DNA from 2 places in the Paenibacillus sp. cl130 genome. Region 2 is predicted to be linked to the other one. Evidence: riboswitches for the same ligand, from Rfam matches in the RefSeq annotation. Region 2 holds a riboswitch; the other holds the start of a gene.
What was found. A riboswitch is a leader RNA that binds a small molecule or an ion and turns the genes downstream of it on or off. The one in region 2 is predicted to bind S-adenosylmethionine.
Positions count from the first base shown of each region.

Region 1 (8,432 bases), on a different contig from region 2:
TGGAATTATCTTGTTGTACGTCAACAAACCTGAAATCTACATGTTTATCGTGCTGGGACATATGCTGGTGATTGCATCGTTGTTCTCGATTTTGGCTTATCTGAGCTACCGTGTATGGCAATTGTCACCGGACCGCAAGTTTGTTTCGACCCAAGCACAACGTACCTAAGCATTTCATGAATCGTAGTGAAGCGGATTTTTGCCCAAGAGGCGTTTTAACACGTATAATAGCATATAAGAAACAAACCAGGCCCGCGAGTTTCTCGAGGGCTTGATTTGCTTAGGAGGAGTCGTCCAGTTGATCTACCAGAATTTGCGCCAATTTATTGAAGCGCTGCGTAAAGAAAATCATCTTAAAATTATAGAGGCACCTGTCGATCCTTACCTGGAGCTGGCTGAGATTCATCGAAGAGTCATTGAGGAAGAAGGGCCGGCACTTCTGTTCACGAATGTAAAAGGAACCCCGTTTCCTGTAGCCAGTAATCTGTTTGGCACAAATCGCCGTGTGGACATGGCTTTTGGCCCGCGCCCAGAGCAACTGATGGATGCGATTGTAGGAGCGACCAAAACATTGTTTCCACCTACACCCAAAGCATTGTGGAATGAACGTGGCCTGATTAAGGACATGCTAAAAGTAGGGCTAAAAACAGTATCTCATAGCGAGGCCCCTGTATTGGGAGTTCGCCGTACAGAGGCTCCGCTGGCACCACTGCCTAAAGTGACCAGTTGGCATGAGGATGGAGGGCCGTTTATTACGCTTCCACTCGTGTATACTGAGAAGCCAGGTCAGCCCAAGGATCATAATTTGGGGATGTACCGCATTCAGATTTATGATGATCAGACGACGGGCATTCACTGGCAAATTCATAAAGGCGGCGGTTTTCATTATCATGAAGCGGAACTGCGTAATGAGCCATTGCCTACGACGATTATCATCGGTGGCCCGCCTGCCCTGATTGCGTCTGCCATTGCGCCAGCACCGGAAAACTTGCCTGAGCTGTTGCTGGCTTCGCTTATTATGGGAGGCAAGCTGCCCATGACAGAAGACCCGCTCGGGGGTCACCGGATTCCAGCAGAAGCAGAATTTGCAATCAGCGGTTATGTACCGCCTCATGAACGCCGTCCGGAAGGCCCGTTTGGTGATCATTTTGGCTATTACTCATTACAGCATGATTTCCCTGTATTTCATGTCAAACATATGCATCACCGCAAGGATGCCATTTATCCGGCAACCATTGTAGGTAAGCCTCGGCAAGAAGACTACTATCTCGGTGAGTTTTTGCAACGTCTGCTGTCGCCTGCCTATCCGCTTGTGATGCCTTCCGTCAAGTCCCTGTGGGCGTATGCGGAAACGGGCGTACATGCGCTGGCAGCGGCAGTCGTACGTGAAAGCTACTCCCGTGAAGCGCTTGTATCCGGTTTTACCATTTTGGGTCAAGGTCAATTATCGTTGACAAAGTTCCTGATGCTGACGGATCGAGTAATTGATTTATCTGACTTTAACCTGCTGCTGGAAACCATTCTGGAGCGATTTAATCCAGCAAGGGATTTATTTATTTTCAATCACACGTCACACGATACACTCGATTACACAGGCCGCAAGCTGAATCATGGCAGTAAGGCCATCCTGATGGGGATAGGTGAGCCTGTACGTGAATTGCCTCGTGCTTATGAGGGAGGCGATCTGCCGGGAATTCGTGAAATTGAGCCCTATTGCGGAGGTTGCCTCGTCGTATCGGGTGCGTCCTTTGAGCAGGAGCCTGAGCTGGCGGCACGTGTTTTGGAGCGATTAGCAGCGGGTGAGCAAGAGTGGCCGCTCGTCTTCATTGTAGACGATGCCAAAGAAGTCGTTCGCTCTCAAGCCTCGTTCCTGTGGACGGTATTCACACGCTTTAACCCGGCTACAGATATGTACGCAGACAGCGAAGTGCGTTTGCATCATCTGAACTATAAGCTGCCGATTGTAGTGGATGCGCGTATGAAGCCGGGGTATCCAGATGAGGTGTTACCGCGTGAGGATATTGTTAAGCTTGTAGATCAACGATGGACGAGTTATTTCGCTTGACGCCCTAATTAAACCTACAGCCGGATTTTACATTTATAAGGAGGCGTAAGCATGATACGCAAGCTACTGGGTGAGCCACCACGTGTGAACAAAGGCATCCTGCTAGATGCCATGAATAGCATGTCAGCTATGTTGAACCTGCTGGAGCGGCAAATTCAGGCTGGTGGAGATCCGACCCACGATTTTCGGAAGGCGGATATTTTAACACGCGGTCTAATGTCATCTCTGGATGAACTGGAGCAGAGCCATCATGCTTCCGCCTTTTTCCGTATGAAAGTGAAAGCCGGATATGCTGAAGATATGAGTGAGGATGAAAAATCCGATTATGCGTTATATGTTTTCTTTTATAAAGATGGGTTTGTTCGGGTTTTCTCTATTTTGGATAAGCTGGGTAACTGGCTAAATGATCTGTATGATTTAAAAACAGGGCAGTATAAGGCGCACTATTCGTATTTTACCGTGTTGCGGCAGCTCAAGTATCTCAAAATGCATCCTGTATTGACCGATAATTTAATTGATATCAAGGATACTTACAACGATGCCATCAATCGGCTGCGTAAGCGTCGGAATACGGAGATACACTATATGAATACGGAAATGCAGGATGATCTCTGGCAACGACACCGAGCTTTGTATGGAAAAATCCAACTGGAGGACCTTGATCACCATTTGGAAGATTTGCAGCAGGGCTTGGAAATGGTATGTCGGTCGCTGTCAAACGCCTTTACTCATACTGCGAAACAATGGGAGAACCGGGCAGTACGCCCAAAAATATGATAGAAAATATCCTTTGACAAAGCAATGTAAACTATCTATACTGAAACCTAGTTTCAGAAAAATGCTTGAATTATGTTTTTTTTATATAAACTTAACGGACAGCTAAAGCTGGAGTTTAACATATTTTTCTTATCCAGAGAGGTGGAGGGACTGGCCCGATGAAGCCCGGCAACCCGTTCTTTCCCGGTGTAATACACTGGGAGGGAACATGATGGTGCTAATTCCTACAAAACCGCTAGAGTTATAGCGATTTTGGCAGATGAGAAAAGGTTCGCAAGGTGGGGCCCTTTTCATTCTGTGAAAGGGGCTCTTTTTTGTATAAATAAATAGCGATTTTATACAATTCTGAGAGATGACAACTGGTTAAAAGGGTAAGGAAGAAGTGAAGGGGGTCGCAGCACGTTGATAGAGCTTAAGCAGTTAACCAAGCATTATGGCAAAGGCAACCGACGCGTTAATGCGCTATCTGGGTTGAATCTTTCTATAAAGCGTGGAGAAATATTCGGAGTGATTGGTCACTCCGGGGCGGGGAAAAGTACATTGATCCGCTGTATTAATTTATTGGAACGCCCTACTTCAGGTGAAGTATGGGTAGACGGGGTAAACCTCGCTACTGTGAGTCAATCCCAGTTACAGAAGCAACGTCGAAAAATCGGAATGATTTTTCAGCATTTTAATTTGTTATCTTCGGCAACGGTGTATGACAATATTGCATTTCCTTTGCGGTTGGTAAACACTCCCAGGGAAAAGCTGGACATGAAGGTTCGTGAGCTGCTGGAACTGGTGGGTCTGGAAGAACACAGTGGAAAGTATCCGTCACAGCTCTCAGGTGGACAGAAGCAGCGGGTAGGAATTGCGCGGGCGCTGGCTAGTGATCCTCATGTATTGCTGTGTGACGAAGCGACTTCTGCGCTTGATCCGCAAACGACGGGGTCTATCCTGAAATTGCTGTTGGATATTAATCAGCGCTTTAATTTAACCATCGTGCTGATTACACATGAAATGCATGTCATTCAAAGCATTTGTGATCGAGTTGGCGTCATTCATCAGGGCGACATCGTGGAGCAAGGCCCAGTGGCGGAAGTATTTTTGAAGCCACAGCACCAGGTAACCAAGGACTTTATCCAACGGGAGTCAGAACATCCCGAGGAGTTGCAAGCAGCGATTGCGGCAGCAGGTGGCGGTGAGTCGGCGCAGGTGGTGCGTATCTCCTTCTTGGGCAGTAAAACATATGATGCGATTCTGTCGCGTACGGCTCGAAGCACTGGTGTTGATTTTGCGATCTTGCAGGGAACCATATCTACGATTAAAAATGTACCCTATGGACAGCTGATCGTTCGTTTTGAAGGAAACCATGAGGATATAGAGCAAACGCTGCGCGAAGTGTCTGGGCAAGGACTTGATGTGGAGGTGATCGGACAATGAGCGAACTTGATTTTTCACAAGTGAGTTGGGAAGAGCTGGGAAATTCTACTCTGGAAACCCTTCAGATGCTCGGAGCATCCGCATTGTTCACCCTCATTATTGGTTTGCCGCTTGGCATATTATTGTTTCTGGCGAGTCGCTCCTCGTTAACTCTGATGAAGGTGATATACATTGTATTATCATTCATCGTTAACATTTTACGTTCCGTACCATTTATCATTTTGATCGTTGCACTTATTCCTTTTACACGATCGCTGGTAGGTACCTCGACCGGGGTGTTGGGAACCATTCCACCATTGGTTATTGGGGCTGCCCCATTCTTCGCACGTCTTGTCGAAACGTCTCTGCGTGAAGTGGACAAGGGCGTCATTGAAGCCGCACAAGCGATGGGTGCCTCGACAGGACAAATTATCCGGCGTGTGCTGTTACGTGAGGCACTTCCGGGTCTGCTCGCTGCATTAACCATTACCGTCGTTACACTCGTATCCTACACGGCAATGTCCGGGATGATCGGGGGCGGTGGACTGGGTACACTGGCTATCAACTACGGCTATTATCGTTATGAAACGGCTGTCATGATCGTTGCGGTCGTGCTGATGGTCGTATTGGTACAATTGCTGCAAATGGCGGGGGATCGTCTCGTGCGGCATTATACTCGAAAATAGGGAAAACATATAGATATCCTTATTGATCAGGACGTCTGATCCTGAATATTACAAATTATTGGAGGGGTAATAACATGAAGAAATGGGTATTGGCTGTACTAAGCTTGACATTAATTGCGGTGCTGGCGGCTTGCGGTACAAAGAGCACAACATCGGATACAAACAATGCGACCGAAAATACAGGCGGATCACCACGTGAAGTGGAGCTGAAAATTGGAGCTTCTCCTGTGCCGCATGCGGAAATTTTGGAAGCGATCAAGCCTCAGTTGGAAAAAGAAGGGGTTCGTCTCCAAGTCGTTCAGTTTAACGACTATGTACAGCCGAACGTACAATTGTTTGACAAGCAACTGGATGCTAACTTCTTTCAACATGTACCTTACTTGGATGTGATGAACAAAGAGCGCAAAATGGATCTGGTTTCTGTGGGCGCAGTTCATTTGGAGCCATTCGGTATCTACTCCCAAAAATATAAAAAGCTTGATGAAATCCCAGATGGCGCAACTGTAGCCATTCCGAACGATGCGACAAACGGAGGCCGTGCTTTGCTGCTGTTATCCAAGCAAGGTCTGATTAAGTTGAAAGACGAAGGAAACATTGAATCCACGGTGAAAGATATTACAGAGAATCCGAAAAATTTGGAATTCAAGACTTTGGAAGCGGCTATGCTGCCACGTCAGTTGCCTGAAGTGGATATTGCGTTGATCAACACGAACTACGCTCTGGAAGCGAAGCTGAACCCGACAAAGGATGCATTGGCACTGGAAGATAAAGATTCTCCTTATGCTAACGTTCTGGTAGCACGTCCTGATAATAAAGATTCCGAAGCGATTCAGAAGCTGATCAAAGCTTTGCAATCTCCAGAAACTAAAAAATTCATCGAAGATAAATACCAAGGCGCGATTATTCCAGCATTTTAAGCAGGGAACGAGAACGCATTGCACGCAAACCCCAGATTCTCTTGAACAAGAGGACTGGGGTTTCTTTTTGGATGGAGTTGTAGGGGAAGCTTAAATATTTTATACTTGGGGGTGACCGTTCTCTGTGAACAGGAGGAAAATTGTTGAGAGATAAAGTCGCATTCATAACCGGCAGTGCCAAAGGTTTAGGTAAAACGACCGCTTTGCGTCTGGCGGATGAAGGCTGTAATATTGCGCTAAATTATGTGCATAGCCAAGCAGAAGCCGAAGCGCTTAAGCGGGTGATTGAGTCTAAGGGAGTACGCTGCCTGTCTTTACAAGGGGATATCTCTGTTCAGGAAGATATCACGAGGCTGATTGGTGAAGTACAGGATCGGCTGGGCGGAGTCGATATTATGGTGAACAATGCCGGACCGTTCATCCGGGAACGCCGTCTGTTTGCGGATTACAGTGTGGCTGAGATTCATGCCATGATACAAGGGAATCTGGTCGGTACCATGTTGCTGGATCATTTGGTATTGCCCCACATGCGTAGCCAGCATTGGGGACGTATTATTCATTTTGGCTTTGGTCATGCTGGAGAAGCAAGGGCTTGGCCGCATCGCGCCGTCTACGCAGCCGCCAAGGTGGGGCTGGTGTCTTTTACGAAGTCACTGGCTGTGGAGGAAGCTCCTTATGGCATTACGGTCAATATGATCTGTCCAGGGGATATCCGAGGAGCAAATAAGGAAATGTCAATCGCCGATGTCATCGGCATGCAGGATAAAGAGACACCGCGTGGACGTCCGGGAAGTGGAGAGGACATTGCGCGAGTGATCGCCTATTTATGTGAGGAGCATTCGGATTTTATAACAGGCAATATTATGGATGTATCGGGAGGTTTAGACCCCATTCGGCCAACCATATAAGCTTAAGTGATCCTTCAGACGCTGTAACACAAAAAAGAGTCTTGAGCTTCGTTACCGAAGTCAAGACTCTCATGATCATTATGCATCAAGCATTAGAATACTTGTACCACTTCTTGGACGCCGTCGACTTCTTCGAGAAGAGCGCGTTCAATCCCTGCTTTCAGCGTGATTGTGGAACTTGGGCAACTGCCGCAAGCGCCTACCAGCTTCAGCTTAACGATGCCGTCTTCAACGTCAACCAGCTCAACGTCGCCACCATCGCGTTGCAGGAACGGACGGAGCTTATCCAGTACATCTGCTACTTCGTCATACATTTGAACGCTTTGTGTTTCGCTCATTAGAATTCAACTCCTTTCCTATACCTTTATTATTATATTACAAAGCGGGCCAAATTAAAATGCCCGTCATCCAAAGCAGGTGAAAAAATGTTAAGGCCTATTATTGAGTTTTGCACCAGTAATATGCATTGGGGTACCGATGAAATCATGTCCAAGCTGGAGCAGAATCCAGATTATGATGTGATTGAATACGGCTGCCTAAGCAATTGTGGTCAGTGCAACGCCGAACCCTATGCGATGGTCAACGGTGAGATTGTATCCGCAGATTCAGCAGAGCTTCTGTACGAAGTGATTATGAACAAAATTAAGGAAGCTGAAGCATGGGATAACCTAGATTTGGATTGAAATATAATGATCCGTTTAGCCAGTTTCCTTTTGTATAGGAAATATACATCATCATTCACTCAACAAACAAAGAAGACCTGCTCTGGGAGCGGGTCTTCTTTGTTTGTTGAGCATGCGGTTAGCCAAAATGGCGTTTCGACTTCCAGAGCACGCCGCTTTTAAGCAGGCGTGGTACTCGTCCACGCAATGAGGTACTGCCCATAAAGCCATAGCCGAACCCGGCCTTCTTGCCAAGTGCGCCTAATGTACCGCGCAGCTTTAAAGGATGCGGGTGAGGCGTTTGGCCTTTCCACAGGTCGCGTACAATGTGTGCGATTTGCTCCCCTTGCACTTCTGCCGCCTGAGCGCTTGGAGAGTAGGGAAGGCTCGCACAGTCTCCGACCACATACACCTCAGGATGATCCGGTATTTGATAATACTCGTTGAGCACGATACGACCCTGAGGGTCTTTAGGGACGGCTAAATCCTGCACGATTTTTACCGGCTGAATCCCAGCCGTCCATACCACTGCATCCGTTACAATTTGCTCGTCACGGTTATAAATAGCCCCCGGCTCAATACGGGAAACCGCAACATGATTCAGCGCATTTACCTGATGCTCCTTGAACCAAGCATGTACATAGGCAGACAAACGTTGCGGGAATGCCGACAGCACCCGCTCGCCCCGATCCATAATGGTAATATTCAAATCCGTGCGGCTTTCACGTAACTCCGCAGCAATCTCAACACCGCTAAGACCGCCGCCTACAATATGGACATGTCCATATGGCTTGATTTCGTTCAAGCGCAGATAGGTTTGGCGAGTATGGTTAAACGACTGGATCGTACAGCTGTGTTCTTCAGCCCCTGGTGTATTGTGAAAGCGGTCGGTACAACCCAACGCAATGACAAGCTGGTCATAGGGCAAGGGTTCACCGTCTTGAAAATGGACAATCTTATTCTCCAGATCCATCGAGGTGACCTCTCCATATTTGCGAATAAGACGTTGTTCA
Region 1 covers NZ_FOYG01000006.1:294,800-303,231, reverse strand. Annotated here, with positions in the region: gene BM358_RS18140 (COX15/CtaA family protein) at 1-169, shown strand, start outside; gene BM358_RS18135 (UbiD family decarboxylase) at 299-2,065, shown strand; gene BM358_RS18130 (Cthe_2314 family HEPN domain-containing protein) at 2,117-2,842, shown strand; SAM riboswitch class I at 2,969-3,108, shown strand; gene BM358_RS18125 (methionine ABC transporter ATP-binding protein) at 3,245-4,267, shown strand; gene BM358_RS18120 (methionine ABC transporter permease) at 4,264-4,932, shown strand; gene BM358_RS18115 (MetQ/NlpA family ABC transporter substrate-binding protein) at 5,007-5,849, shown strand; gene BM358_RS18110 (SDR family oxidoreductase) at 5,993-6,757, shown strand; gene BM358_RS18105 (NifU family protein) at 6,850-7,095, opposite strand; gene BM358_RS18100 (YuzB family protein) at 7,183-7,440, shown strand; gene BM358_RS18095 (NAD(P)/FAD-dependent oxidoreductase) at 7,559-8,432, opposite strand, start outside.
Region 1: another riboswitch for S-adenosylmethionine. It lies ahead of BM358_RS18125 (methionine ABC transporter ATP-binding protein); the one in region 2 lies ahead of metA (homoserine O-acetyltransferase MetA).

Region 2 (8,432 bases):
TTAAAAATATCATGATGGTGAAAGGTAGAAGCTTGATAGATCGGGACGCTCGAAGCCCCCGTAACACTGTCAATTTCAGAGCCGAAATGCAGCAGCTTGGTAGCGAACTTCCGCTCTTTGTCCAGATCCTGGCCGATCCTTCTCGCATCCTCTATCATTGCTGCTCCCCTCCTTCTACTTCTTGACGTGCCGCTTCCAGCGCCGAACGCAAATCTTCAATTAGGTCGTCTGTATGCTCAATGCCGACGGAGAAACGCAACAGCCTGTCATCTACCCCGACTGCATCCCGAATTTCTGCTGGTATGTCCGCATGTGTCTGCACAGCGGGATAGGTCATTAATGATTCCACACCGCCGAGACTTTCCGCAAACGCAATGAGCTTAATGTGACGAAGCAAAGGCTCCACATAACGAGCATCCTTTACTTTAAAGGAGAAGATACCCGTATTTCCGCTGGATTGTTTATTTTGAATCTCACGACCTGGGTGGCCTTCGAGAGCTGGATAAAATACTTCCGCCACCGCCGGATGCGTCAGTAAATAGTTAGATAGCACTGTTGCATTATGCTGATGTCGGTCCATACGCAGCGCTAACGTCTTCATCCCCTTCATCAACTGATAGCAGTCGCTCGGGGAAAGCACGGCCCCTATGGAATTGTGCAGGAAGGAAATTTCAGCTGATAGCTCTTTGCCTTTGGTTACGATCAGCCCTGCCAGCACATCATTGTGTCCGCCCAAATATTTGGTTGCGCTATGTACCACAATATCCGCGCCCAGCTCCAATGGCCGCTGGAAATATGGGGTTAGCAGCGTATTATCTACAATGGTAAGCAACTGATGTTGTGATGCCCACTCGGCAACCGCTCGAATATCAGTGATCATCATTAACGGATTTGTAGGTGTTTCTATGAATACAGCTTTGGTATTCGGTCGACATGACTGTTCGAGTGCTTCAAGATCGTTCGTATCCACATAACTTGCTGTTACACCAAATTTAGATAAAATACGCTCCAGCAAGCGATATGTCCCGCCATACAGATCCAGCGATACAATGAGGTGATCTCCCTGTCCAAACAATGCAAATACCGTTTGCAGCGCCGCCATACCTGAGCTACATGCAAAACCTGCATCACCAGATTCAAGTGCAGCAGAAGCCTCTTCCAGTACCTTTCGCGTGGGATTGATCGTCCGAATGTAATCAAATCCTGTGCTTTGACCTAGACGGGGATGGCGGAACGCCGTAGATTGGTAAATCGGGTAATTAACAGCCCCGGTTACTGGCTCCTCTACTGAACCGATTTGTGCCAATCTGCTTTCGATTTTCCACTGTTTCTCACTCATATGAATCCTCCTGTTAACTTCCATAGTGGGTGCTATAACATATCCTGCAAAAATGGATGTCAAAGACTATACTGCTGCGCTACTGCAAGGTGGTACTGTACAAGGGTAAACTACAAGCCCCTTTTTAAATCTGGGGCCCGATATCGTAAGGTGTTTCTTGGTATACATAATAGTTCAGCCAATTCGAGAATAATAAATTGGCGTGCGCTCGCCAGATTGAGGGCGGTGTGCGCTTGGGATCATCATTAGGGAAATAATTTTTGGGGACTTCAACTTCCATTCCTTTGCCCACATCGCGGTCGTATTCCCATTTCAGGGAAAGCGGGTCATATTCAGAATGCCCAGTTACAAAAATTTGTTTACCGTCAAGCGTGGCTACGAGGTACACTCCAGCTTCCTCGGATTCGGATAAAACTTCTAATTCGGCAATATGATCAATATCTTCCCGCCGAACCTCCGTATGTCTGGAGTGAGGAGCATAAAACAGTTCATCAAAGCCGCGTAGCAATTTTACTTTAGGTTTAATCACAGTGTGTGGAAATACGCCAAAGCATTTGTAGTCGAGCCCGTATTTTGGGACATCGAAATGATGGTATAAGCCTGCCTGTGAGGCCCAACAGATATGCATGGTCGAAGTTACATTCGTTTTCGTCCATTCAAAGATTTGCTGGATCTCCTCCCAGTAGTTCACATCCTCAAACTCAAGCTGTTCAACCGGGGCTCCTGTAATGACCATGCCGTCAAAACGACTGTTCTTGATCTCGTCAAACGTTTTATAGAACATGTTCAAATATTCTTGCGATGTATTTTTGGATACATGAGATTTCATGTGCACCAGCGTGACGTCCACTTGCAGCGGCGTATTGCCGACCAAGCGCAACAGTTGGGTTTCCGTCGTCTCCTTTGTAGGCATTAAATTCAAAATGGCGATACGCAACGGACGAATATCCTGATGATAAGCCAAGCTTTCATCCATTACGAAAATATTTTCGCCCTCCAGCACTTCCTTGGCAGGTAGCGTGTCTGGGATTTTAATCGGCATGTAAACTCACTCCTTGTTCGGTAAGTTTTGCGAAAATCGTCTTGTTGAGATGCCGGGCATATAATAAAAAGACCTTTCTCAGGTTAGAGAAAGGTCATATTTGTATCCATATGCGCCTCTCTCATCTGTCAGGGCAACGCTCTTTGTACAAAGCGCGCGTCCTGCAAGAATTAGCACCGTGCGATTAAAATCGCCGGTTGCCGGGTATCATCGGGCTAGTCCCTCCACCTGCTCTTGATAAGATTTCGCTATATTCATTTTAGGTTCACAAAGTTCTTGTTGTTCACTTTAATGCATCGGCTGGGCTTCGTCAAGATGGGACTTTTAAATTTGTACCCTGCATTCACATTTTGTCTACCTTTTCCATAGGTTAAATCATATCCCTCCTATCGCTGAAGCTCTTGCCACTACTGTTGATTTAGCCCATGATTTTGCGCTTGAAAGGCCGTAGGCCGAGCGTTATACTATACAAGTGCTATTAGGCAAAAATATGGAGCAGTAGTGCAGATTTGAGTGTTTCCTGCGATACTGTGGCAATCTAAAAAAGAACATTTGAGAGGTGAATCCGGAATGGAAGGCGACCCGAGTCCGAATAGGCGGCGATCCCTGAACAACAGCATAGGAATGACTTCAGCTTGCCGAAAGACGGGACGCCAGGCTCTGCATGCTCCAAAAGCCTCCGGCTTTTGATGGGAGTGCACGCTTACCCGCACCGGCTAACTGGCTAACTGAGTCCATTCCTTATGCTTAAGGTAAACGTATTTCCGTTACGACGGAGCATAAGGAGTGACATATATGAAAATCCGTTTGGTCAACAACGGGGTTTTTACCCCTGTCGAAGAAATTGAAATGGCGCTTACTGCACCGGCAGAAGGTTTTTATTGGATTGATGCCGATGTCGATGATTTGGCAGTGCTCCAGCCTTTATTTTCCATGCATGATCTTGCAGTAGAAGACTGTTTGAGTGAAGAAGAACAGCGTCCGAAGATTGAAATTTATGAAAGCCATTATTTTATCGTTGTAAATAGCATTCGTTTTGATGATGAAGAAATATTTTTGCGAGCTTTGAACATTTTTCTCGGCCGCCATTTTATCATTACGGTGACCAAGCAGAAAATAAATGAGCTTCGTACCCTCAAGCCTATGCTGTGGGAGCAAGAAGTCAGCCAGCCTGACCGTTTTATGTATCTGTTGGTCGACTTGATTGTTGACAACTATTTTCTGGTTGGTGACCGGATTGAGGTCCGCATTGAGAAGCTGGAAGAAGATATTCTAATGCATACGAAAAAGTCGCATTTGAACGAAATCATCGGCTTACGAAGTGAGATTCTGTGGCTGAAAAAAGTGCTGGGTCCACAAAAAGAAGTCATCAATACCCTGAACAAACGGGATTTGCGGCTCATCGACGATCAATTGCAAAAATATTTCAGCGACATTTATGAAAATGCTGTGAAAATTTCGGAGACTTTTGAAACTTACCGCGACTTGATGGGTAACCTTCGAGAAGCTTATCAATCCAGTATCGCCAACCGTGCCAATGAAATTATGCGTGTGTTTACGGCAATTACGACCGTATTTATGCCATTGACAGTCATTACCGGAATATATGGGATGAACTTCGATAATATGCCTGAGCTTCATACACGTTATGGCTATTTTGTCGTCATTGGTATTATGGTGGCATTAGGTGTCAGTATGTTCTGTATTTTCCGCAAGAAAGACTGGGTTTAAAAAGAACAGGGGGGAAAAGTACCGAGTTGGATACTTTTTTCGATTTTCAGCTTGGTCATAAAAAGCAGCAGCCGTGTCCTGTGTGGAACTCGCTGCTGCTTTTTAGTATGTTGAACCCTGAATGTACTTTAATACTTTAGCTTTATTCAATCAGTTCTATATTATCCAACATGTCGGTCGGGTACCTGCTGATGACGAAACCGTATACGGATCAGACGCAGACGCTCGTAAATTTGATCCAGTCCTGTTTCGGTTGCCTTTTCTTCCCCATACACTTTCAGCATGACGGGCTTGAGCAGCGTATCCCCCAACTCTTCATAAGCAGACCAGATGGCTGCCTGCTCCTCCTCAGATACATTCACCAACTCCTTGCGGATCAGCTTCTCCATATCAATGCCATCCCTGTCCAAATGCTCCACAGCTTCAATCATCTCTCTACGATGCAAACCTGTCTTCATTCCGATATGCTCCAGTGAAAGACCGTCCGAAATGCCTTCGATAATCGTTCTAGTTAGGCTGAATTTGTTCAGCTCCTGCCTGTACTGGTTCTCTTTTTGCTTGTATAGCCATGACAAAAAAACTTCTTCTTCCAGCGTCTCTGTTACCCAGTTTAACGGAAATGGTGTGGTCCGGTCATTTTGTGTCGTAATAGCCAATAGCTCCGTCCCATATTGCGACACTTTACCCTGCCCCATACCAGGCAGTTCCAACAGTTCTTCTTCGGTATGGGGAAGATAGACGCTAATGAGTCGAAGCAGCCGATTCGTAGCGATAAAATAAGGTGCTTTTCGTTCCGTTGCTGCCTTTTGCCGTCTCCACATCGTCAACTGCTCATACACTTCATCACGTGGAAACAAATCACTGTAGCAATACAGCTTTTGCAGCGTTTGTCCTCGTCCTGATGATCCTTCTTGCTCATGAAATACGCCATGGATTAAGGGCCTATAGCCCTCAGCCATTTTGAGCGCCAGCTCATGACGGTATACATGTAGTAATTCCTGCCACAAGCTGCCCTCATACCAAAGGTCGTCTATACTTTCATCCGGGACATGCTGTGTGCTCCAGCCTGCACTCCATCCCCCTTCATGCTGCCCAATCCATACCTGAGCAAAGTCCTCATAGCCCTGTTCATTTCGTTTGGACAAGCGATTTAAAAATACAATATCCATGATTTCTTCCTCCCTCATATCGTTGAAAGACAGTCCCGCACAACACAAAAACGCAAAAAAAAGCACCCATCCTGCGTATTCGCAAGAAAGGTGCTTCCCTTTTTGAGCCGTACTATACTGTTGCCTATATAATAACCGTACCTTGGAGTGCCGTCAACCATAAATTCTAATGATTCAGCTTTTCCTTTGCCAATGCCAGAGCACCGCACAATCCAGCATTGTCACCCAATCCCGGAGATACGATATATTGCTCAATATCTGTTGCCAGACTCGAATGCTGTACGTATCCGTTCAAAAGTTCTTGAAGCTTGGTACGAATGAGCGGGAACAGTTGGTCCTGCTTCATCACTCCCCCGCCCATAATAATTTTTTGCGGTGACAGGATTAATACATAGCTCATTAAAGCCTGTGCCAGATAGTACGCTTCCATTTCCCAGGCCGAGTGATCGACAGAAAGCTCATGTCCTTTAACCTTCCATCTTTTTTCGAGCGCAGGACCTGCTGCCAGTCCCTCCAAACAATCTCCGTGATAAGGACATGTCCCCTCGTAAGTATCTTCTGGGTGACGACGTACCAGAATATGCCCCATTTCCGGGTGGGATAATCCATGTATCAGCTTTCCACCAACCAAAGCACCCGCCCCGATGCCTGTACCTATCGTAATATACAGACAGTTGTCCAATCCTTTGGCGGCACCCCAAATAGACTCACCAAGTGCTGCTCCATTCACATCCGTGTCAAACCCCATAGGCACATCAAAATGCTCTTTCAGTTTGCCAATCAGATTGTAATTTCCCCAATGTGGCTTTGGCGTTGTTGTAATATAGCCATATGTATCACTACCTTCGATAGGATCAATCGGCCCGAACGAGCCTACGCCCAATGCTTCAATGCCCTTGCCTTCAAAAAATGCGATGACATTCTCCATTGTTTCTGCTGGGGTGGTTGTTGGAAAGCTCGCCCGTTCCAGTACCTCTCCACGTTCGTTGCCAATTCCACATACAAATTTGGTACCGCCTGCCTCAATTGCTCCCAATACTGTCATAGTTGCTGTTGTCCCCTTTCGATAATCCGGTTCTCTCTCCACTATATTCACCTGAAATGTACCTGAGGTCAATCCCCTTATCGCAATTGTATATAATCCTTCACATGACTATATAACTCCGTCGACATATGGGTATATAAATAAGGACACTAACGCACCAAGCGTCAGCATCCCTATATTACTTACTTTACTTAAATTGTCCGTATCAAGCCTAACAGCTTTATTAAGATCCGGTTGCGACACCCATCAATGTACACAAGCTTTTCATTTCAAGCTGCTCAAACTTGTCTACAATTTGCACGTGATCCAGCGTCAGCAGACAGCTATCCAAAGCACATGCTACAGGTACACCACAGTGAATTTCAGCAAGTTTGCGTGAAAGATGCAGCATATCCAAATCACTCTCAATTTTTTTACGGACCGAGGGTGTTAATTGATCCAGATTCTCCAGAATGCCCTCAATAGAGTCGTATTCCTGAACCAGCTTGAGTGCCGTTTTCTCGCCAATACCTCGTACTCCGGGATAATTATCGCTTGCATCCCCCATCAGGCCTTTAAGGTCCACCACTTGACGTGGCTTAAGCCCTTTTTCAGTCAGCAGGGTCTCCGGGGTGTATACCATATAATTGCCGTGCCCTTTTTTCATAATAATGACCCGTGTCCGCTCATCCACTAATTGAAGTAAATCATGATCTCCTGAGAGAATCATTACATCCATGTCCTCATTTTGCGAATAATGACGTGCAAGCGTACCGATACAATCATCGGCTTCAAAGCCTTCCGCTCCAATGTTGGGAATGCCGAGGCTGTCCGTCACTTCACGAATCAATGTAAATTGGGGAATCAAATCATCCGGTGCGTCGGCTCGGTTTCCTTTATACGCAGCAAAATGTTCCCCACGGAATGTCGTTCCGCCCATATCCCAGCAGCAAATGACATGTGTAGGATTAAACGTTTGGACTGCGTCCCAAAAATATCGAATAAAACCATATATGGCGTTCGTTGGCACCCCAGCTTTTGTACGACGGATATAACCGTTTGCGGCGGTTGCATAATAAGCGCGAAATAGCAGGGCCATACCGTCAACCAGCATTACGGATTGTTCATTGCGTTGTGTCACAGATTGTATTGCTCCCATTCATCATAATATTTAACCCCCACAGTATAACATATCGTGAGTGTAAATTGGGCGTTATTGAGCTTCCCATGTGCCCTCAAATGTTTCCTCTTTGAATCCTATCGTTACTTTGTTCCCGTCGGTTACAATCGGGCGTTTGATTAATCTTCCATTCGAGGATAAAAGCGAAATTTGCTCTTCACGACTCATGTCTCCAAGCTTATCTTTCAGCTTTAACTCTTTATACACCTCACCGCTTGTATTAAAAAACTTTTTTAGCTCCAGCCCGCTTTTTCGAATTAAATCTTCCAATTCCTCCGGGCCGGGCGGCTGTTCAAAAATAGGAATAAGTTCCGTCTCATGTCCCTTGTTTTGCAGCCATTTCACTGCATTACGGCAGGTACTGCATTTAGAATACTGATATACTTTCAGTTGGCTCATCGCTAGATTAACCTCCATTTGGTTTTGATAGCTTATTTATATTTTATTCTGAAAAATATTGCGCTCTTAATAGCTCCTGCATTTCAGCCATATCTTCAGGTAGAGGAGCATAGAACGTCAGCCGCCCCCCGGTTACAGGATGCTCCAAGGAAAGCTCTGAGGCGTGCAAGGCTTGTCGAGGCATCCTGGCATCAAGCTGATCATATCGCTCACGTTGCGCAGCATCATCGGGTGTAATCCGGTACATTTTATCTCCGATCAACGGACAACCGATATAAGTCATATGCACTCGAATTTGGTGCGTACGCCCGGATTCCAACTTTAGTCCGATGCGACTTCCCCCGTTCCACACTTCCTCCAGCTTATACAGCGTAAGGGCAGGATAACCATCCGGGGTCACCATACGTAAATGCGGATTATCCGGGCTGCGGTCAATTGGTCCGTCTACCTTACCTTCCTGCAGCTCAGGACGCCCATGCACCAGAGCCGTATAGCGCTTATCCACCGTTCCCGCAATCATCTGCTCAGAAATATGCTGGTGTACATAC
Region 2 covers NZ_FOYG01000001.1:804,006-812,437, forward strand. Annotated here, with positions in the region: gene BM358_RS03760 (aminotransferase class I/II-fold pyridoxal phosphate-dependent enzyme) at 1-158, opposite strand, end outside; gene BM358_RS03765 (PLP-dependent transferase) at 155-1,339, opposite strand; gene metA (homoserine O-acetyltransferase MetA) at 1,464-2,381, opposite strand; SAM riboswitch class I at 2,500-2,625, opposite strand; gene corA (magnesium/cobalt transporter CorA) at 3,177-4,112, shown strand; gene BM358_RS03780 (HRDC domain-containing protein) at 4,274-5,281, opposite strand; gene BM358_RS03785 (ROK family protein) at 5,448-6,326, opposite strand; gene BM358_RS03790 (5'-3' exonuclease) at 6,550-7,446, opposite strand; gene BM358_RS03795 (arsenate reductase family protein) at 7,519-7,884, opposite strand; gene BM358_RS03800 (RluA family pseudouridine synthase) at 7,928-8,432, opposite strand, start outside.